One region of the Methylobacterium mesophilicum SR1.6/6 genome, then DNA from elsewhere that is predicted to be linked to it. Evidence: predicted binding sites of a transcription regulator. Region 1 holds the regulator's gene; the other holds the start of a gene.
What was found. Region 1 encodes HrcA, which represses chaperone genes, less so after heat shock. Its sites were predicted from a motif close to GTTAGCACTCNCNNNNNGNGAGTGCTAAC; they were not measured.

Region 1 (3,407 bases):
GGCCGACACCGCCTCGACGCCGAACGGCGCCAGAAGCTCGCTCATCTCGGTGAGCTTGCCGGCGTTGTGGGTGGCGATCACCACCTTGCCGGTCAGCCTCCGGCCATGGCGGGGCGCGGGGCTCACGCGATCGCCTCCTTCTGGAGGGCGACCAGCCGGTCGGTCCCGGCGCGGGCGAGCCGCAGCAACTCGAGGAGCTGGTCCTCCGAGAACGGCTCCATCTCGGCGGTGCCCTGCACCTCGACGATGCCGCCCCGGCCTGTCAGCACGAAATTGGCGTCGGTCTCGGCCGCGGAATCCTCGGCGTAGTCGAGGTCGAGGACCGGCGTGCCCTTGTACAGCCCGCACGACACGGCCGCGACGTGGTCGCGCAGCGGATCGACCGAGATGATGGAGCGGGCCCGCATCCAGGTGAAGCAATCGTGGAGCGCCACCCAGGCGCCGGTGATGGCGGCTGTGCGGGTGCCGCCGTCGGCCTGGATCACGTCGCAATCTATGGTGATCTGGCGCTCGCCGATCGCCGGCAGGTTGGTGACCGCGCGGAGCGAGCGGCCGATCAGCCGCTGGATCTCCTGGGTCCGCCCCGAGGGCTTGCCGGAACCGACCTCGCGGCGGGTGCGTTCGTGCGTCGCACGCGGCAGCATGGCGTACTCGGCCGTGACCCATCCCTTGCCGGAACCGCGCAGCCACGGCGGACCCCGCTCTTCCAGGGAGGCGGTGCAGAGCACCCGGGTGTTGCCGAAGCTGACTAGGCAGGAGCCCTCGGCGTAGCGCGAGACCGCGCGCTCCAGGCTGACGGACCGCAACTCGTCGGCGGCACGCTTGGAAGGCCGCATTGCGGGCCCTTTCTGTCGAGGAGATCGAGGGCCGGGCTCATAGGCCGAGCCGTTACCGCGGGCAAGCAGCGCCCGGCTGATCGATCCCGGCGGATTGATCCTTGACGGCCGTCCGGACATGATCGGACCACAGGATGATTGCGTGACAGATCCGACCTTCAGAGTGACGAACGGCCAGTCCATGCAGGCGCTTGCCGCGCTCAACGAGCGTGCCCGGGAGATCTTTCGCCAGATCGTCGAGAGTTATCTGACGACGGGGGAGCCAGTGGGATCGCGCAATCTGGCGCGAATCCTTCCGATGACTCTGTCACCGGCCTCGATCCGCAACGTGATGGCGGATCTGGAGCATTCCGGTCTGATCTTCGCGCCCCACACGTCGGCCGGCCGCCTGCCGACAGAGCTGGGTCTGCGGTTCTTCGTGGACGCCATGCTCGAACTGGGCGACGTCAGCCAGGACGAGCAGGCCCGGATCGAGGCGCAGATGCGGGCGGCCGCGTCCGGCCACACCTTCGACTCGGCGCTCGCCGAGGCATCGACGATGCTGTCGGGGGTGTCGCGCGGCGCCGGCGTGGTCCTGACCACCAAGGCGAACGTGAACCTCAAGCACATCGAGTTCGTCCGCCTCGATCCCGCCCGCGCCCTGGTGATCCTGGTCTCGGACGACGGCTCCGTGGAGAACCGCCTCGTGGACCTGCCCCCGGGCCTGCCGGCAGGCGCGCTTCAGGAGGCAACCAACTTCCTCAATGCCCGGCTGCAGGGCCGCACGCTGGGATCGCTGCGCGCCGAGATCGAGGCCGGACGCAAGGCCATGAAACGCGAGCTCGACGCGATCACCGAGCGCCTCGTGGATGCCGGGCTCGCCACGCCGGTCGGCCCGTCAGAGGCGCGCCAGCTGATCGTGCGCGGACAGGCGAACCTGCTCGATGACCTGCGCGCGGTCGAGGATCTCGAGCGCATCCGGCTGCTGTTCAACGACCTCGAGACCCAGAAGGACGTCATCGACCTCCTGGCCCGTGCCGAGGGTGGCGAGGGCGTGCGGATCTTCATCGGTTCGGAAAACAAGCTGTTCTCGCTGTCCGGGTCGTCGCTGATCGCGGCGCCGTTCCGCGACGGATCGCAGAAGATCGTGGGCGTGGTCGGGGTGATCGGCCCGACGCGACTGAACTACGCCCGGATCGTGCCGATGGTCGACTATACGGCGCGGGTGGTGTCGAAATTGTTGGATGGCGGACGGTAGCAGGAGCCGAACGGGCGCATCGCCCGCCCGGCCCCGGGGATCGTATGCGTCAGGCCGGGATCACGTCCACGATCTCATACGTATCGGGATCGATGATCACGATATCGTCGCGCACCAGGATGAACTCGTAGCCCTCGTATTCCGGCACCAGGGTGACGATCGCGGGCGGCAGCCGGTGCAGCGTGACCGAGCGCGGAATCGCCGTCCCAACCGCCAGCCCGAACGCCACGTCCCGGAGGGGCGAAACGCCCAGGCGGGTGATCGAGCTGCGGAACTCGGTGCGCTGCCGCGTGTCGAGACGGCCGACCGCGCCGCGAGCGGAACCGCCCTCGCGGACGCCCCCACGACCACCCCGCTCACCGGCCGCGCCGCGGCCGCCCTGGTTCGGTCCGGCACCGTCCCGGCCGCCGCGCTGTCCCGCAGCGCCGGGCTCGCGCCCGCCACGGTCTCCGCGTTCCTCGCGGTTGCCGCGATCACCACGATCGCCGCGGTCGCCGGCGCCGGGGTTGGCGCCCGGACCAGCGCGCTCGGAGGGACCGTTGCGCTCGGCGGCTCCGCCGGGCCGGCCGGGTCCCTCGGCGCCGCGACCGGCAGGTCCGCCCGGCTCGGCTCCGCGCGCACCGCCCTCGGCGCCGCCGGGCCCGCGCGTCGCGCCACCGCCTTCCGCGCCGCCGGCACCACCCCGCATCCCGCCGGTGGCTCATGCCCTCGTCCATGCGGCCGACCACCACCATCGACGGGGCGTCGGTGGTCAGCGCGATGTAGGCGAAGGTCGAGAGGCCGAAGGCGAAGGCGATCGGCACGCCGGAGAACACCAGGCCCCCCACGCCCAGGACGAAGAACAAGAGCAGGTTGAGGTTGCCGAGGTCCCGCAGCCAGGGCTGGAGCGCCACGAGGCCGGCCGCGAGCCCGGCGCCCAGCACGAGCGCGCCCGCGGTGAGGCGCCAGTCGGCGGTCTCCAGCAGGCGGATCACCGCAACGATCAGCATGAGGCCCAGCCCGATCGGCAGGGCGGCGGCGCGCCACGCGTTGTTCAGTTCCAGCGCGGGCGTCTGGACGAAGGTCTCCTCGCTGGCGAATTCGAAGGCCGGCTCCAGCATCAGGGCGACGAAGATCAGGCCGGCCACCAGGGCGATGGTCTCCAGGAAGGCGCGCAGGCGCGGGCCGCTCATGGCCACGAAGGCGGTCATGCGCATGTGCTCGGCGCGGCGGAAGGCGACCACGGCGCCCAGCATGGCGAGCCACAGGAACAGGATCGAGGCGAGTTCGTCCGACCAGACCAAAGGCGCGCGGAACACGTAGCGGCTGACCACGCCGCCGAGCAGCACGCCGAT
Region 2 (3,407 bases), 3.2 Mb from region 1:
ATTTCATCACTTTGAGGAAGTTTTTATTCGCGTTCAGAACCTGACCGTCCAGTCCGAACTCGATGATGGCCAGTGATCGATCGAGCGCTTCGATCTTGGCTTGCGCTTCGCTGTACGTCGCCCGCTTGAACATGATTTCGTATGCTCCAAACTGACGCCGTGTAGCGCCCGCTCGGTTAAAGAGAGTCTAATCGACAGCTATTTTCGTTTTGCTCGTTCCTGCTAGCCACGAAAAACTCAAAGATTTGCGATAAAATTTGAGGTGTTACTGACCATAAATTTTTATGAGGAGAAAAATTACTCGATATGCGTTTAAATATCAGAACCATCCGCGAATGCGGAAGTATACGATTGGCGCGACCGCACTCAGGAGGATGAGGGCGAGGGCGTAGGGGTAGCCGTAGGCCCAATCCAGCTCCGGCATGTGCTTGAAGTTCATGCCGTACATCGAGGCGATCAGCGTGGGCGGGACACCGACTACAGAGACCACAGTCAGGACACGGAAGACGTTGTTTTGCTCGATGTTGATGAGGCCGAGGGCGGCGTCGAGGAGAAACTGAACGTTCTCGGCCAGCCTGGTCTCGAACTCGTCGAGGGATTCGATGTCGCGCCGGATCGTGTCGAACCGGCCGTCCTCAGGCAGGCCGAGGCCGTCACAGGCGGCCGAAACGAACGGCACGATCCGCTCCAGGCCCAGCAGGCTCGCGCGGATCTTGCCCAGCACTTTTCCCCTGTTGCTGATGCCGCGCAGGATCCGGCGCAGGGCGAGATCGCGGCGGCGGGGCGGCGGGCTCTCCAGGCGGCGGCGGTCTTTGCCGCGGACGTCGAAGTCGAAGATCCGGGTCGACAGCGAATCGAGTTCCGACGCCATGTCCTCCAGGGCGTCGGCGAGGCTGTCCACCAGCTCCTCAAGGACCACCAGGAAGATCTCGCTCGGAGTCGTGCTCCCGTCGCCGTCGGAGATCCGCTTCGCGGAAGAGTCGAAGGCGCGCAGGTCGTGGAAGCGGATCGTGACGAGATGATCCTTGGTGAGCAGGAAGCCCAGCGGCTTCAGCTGCGATGCGCTCTGCTCGAAAGTGATCATCGGCGTCGAGAGCGAGAGGCCACCTTTGACCCGGCGCAGGCGGCTCGATGTCTCGACCTCCGAAAGGGCGGCCCGGGACGGGACGCGCAGGCCAGTGGCCGCCTCGACCGCGGCGGCTTCCTCGGAGGTTGGATCATTCAGGTCAAGCCACACGGCGTCGGGCGCGACGGCGCTGCCGGGTTGCGATGCCACCGGGCCGTGGGGTCCGTGCAGGTTCAGCATCGGGGCGCGTTATCCGTGAGGGAGAAAGAGGGCGCCGCCGCGTCATCGCACCGTCGCGCGGGGGTGCGACAGCCTTGACTCGGACACGGACCGAGCCTATCTCGCCGCCGTCTTTGGCACTCGCCGAGACAGAGTGCTAACAGTCGAGTTCGCGAGCGGTCCCGCCGGCCGCATCAACGCCAACTCCAGACCTGAAGCAAGAGGGCAGCTCATGAAGTTCCGTCCGCTGCACGACCGCGTGGTCGTCCGTCGCATCGAGAGCGAGGAGAAGACCAAGGGCGGCATCATCATCCCGGACACCGCCAAGGAGAAGCCGCAGGAGGGCGAGATCGTCGCCGTCGGCCCCGGCGCCCGTGACGAGCAGGGTCGCGTCAACCCGCTCGACGTCAAGGCCGGCGACCGCGTCCTGTTCGGCAAGTGGTCCGGCACCGAGGTCAAGATCGACGGTCAGGACCTTCTGATCATGAAGGAATCCGACATCATGGGCGTCGTCGCCGTCTGATCGGATCACCCGTCATCGCCCTTTGAGGCCGTCCCGGCCTTGGGGTTCAACCAGTAGCTAAGAGGCACACAATGGCAGCGAAAGACGTTCGTTTCTCCGCCGACGCCCGCGATAAGATGCTGCGCGGCGTCGACATCCTCGCCGACGCGGTGAAGGTGACGCTCGGCCCGAAGGGTCGCAACGTCGTGATCGAGAAGAGCTTCGGCGCCCCGCGCATCACCAAGGACGGTGTGACGGTCGCCAAGGAGATCGAGCTCTCCGACCGCTTCGAGAACATGGGCGCCCAGATGGTGCGCGAAGTGGCCTCGAAGACCAACGACATCGCGGGTGACGGCACCACCACCGCGACCGTGCTGGCCCAGGCCATCGTCCGCGAGGGCGCCAAGTACGTCGCCGCCGGCATCAACCCAATGGACCTGAAGCGCGGCATCGACCTCGCCACGCAGGCTGCCGTCAAGGACATCACCTCGCGCGCCAAGAAGGTCTCGACCTCCGACGAGGTCGCGCAGGTCGGCACCATCTCGTCGAACGGCGACACCGAGATCGGCCAGATGATCGCCCACGCCATGCAGAAGGTGGGCAACGAGGGCGTCATCACCGTCGAGGAGGCCAAGACCGCCGAGACCGAGCTCGACGTCGTCGAGGGCATGCAGTTCGACCGCGGCTACCTCTCCCCGTACTTCATCACGAACGCGGAGAAGATGGTCGCCGAGCTCGAGGATCCCTACATCCTCATCCACGAGAAGAAGCTCTCGTCGCTCCAGGCGATGCTGCCGGTGCTCGAGGCCGTCGTTCAGACCGGCAAGCCGCTCCTGATCATCGCCGAGGACATCGAGGGCGAGGCGCTCGCCACCCTCGTGGTCAACAAGCTCCGCGGCGGCCTGAAGGTCGCGGCCGTCAAGGCGCCGGGCTTCGGCGACCGCCGCAAGGCGATGCTCGAGGACATCGCGATCCTGACCAAGGGTCAGATGATCGCCGAGGATCTCGGCATCAAGCTCGAGAACGTGACGCTCCCCATGCTCGGCCGCGCCAAGCGCGTGCGCATCGAGAAGGAGAACACCACGATCATCGACGGCGTCGGCGAGAAGTCCGACATCGAGGGCCGTATCGCCCAGATCAAGGCGCAGATCGAGGAGACCACCTCGGACTACGATCGTGAGAAGCTCCAGGAGCGTCTGGCCAAGCTCGCGGGCGGCGTCGCGGTGATCCGCGTCGGCGGCGCGACCGAGGTCGAGGTGAAGGAGAAGAAGGACCGCGTCGACGACGCCCTCAACGCCACCCGCGCGGCGGTCGAGGAAGGCATCGTCCCGGGCGGCGGCACTGCGCTGCTGCGCGCCAAGAAGGCGGTCGCCGAGCTGAAGTCCGACATCCCGGACGTCCAGGCCGGCATCAAGATCGTGCTGAAGGCCCTTGAGGCTCCGATCCGCCAGATCGCCCAGAACGCGGGCGTCGAGGGCTCGATCGTGGTCGGCAAGATCACCGACAACACGGGCTCGGAGACCTTCGGCTTCAACGCGCAGACCGAAGAGTACGTCGACATGATCCAGGCCGGCATCGTCGACCCGGCCAAGGTGGTGCGCACTGCACTGCAGGATGCGG

Region 2: a site for HrcA is predicted at 1,419-1,447, ahead of groES (co-chaperone GroES). Genes of this name have one in related genera too.

Annotation. Positions count from the first base shown of each region.
Region 1 is NZ_CP043538.1:70,062-73,468, forward strand. It holds gene rdgB (RdgB/HAM1 family non-canonical purine NTP pyrophosphatase) at 1-126, opposite strand, end outside; gene rph (ribonuclease PH) at 123-836, opposite strand; gene hrcA (heat-inducible transcriptional repressor HrcA) at 1,018-2,073, shown strand; gene MMSR116_RS31620 (DUF1236 domain-containing protein) at 2,123-2,302, opposite strand; partial or broken gene MMSR116_RS00330 (TRAP transporter small permease) at 2,769-3,407, opposite strand, start outside.
Region 2 is NZ_CP043538.1:3,457,225-3,460,631, reverse strand. It holds gene MMSR116_RS16525 (methyl-accepting chemotaxis protein) at 1-133, opposite strand, end outside; gene MMSR116_RS16520 (CorA family divalent cation transporter) at 320-1,306, opposite strand; gene groES (co-chaperone GroES) at 1,518-1,808, shown strand; gene groL (chaperonin GroEL) at 1,880-3,407, shown strand, end outside.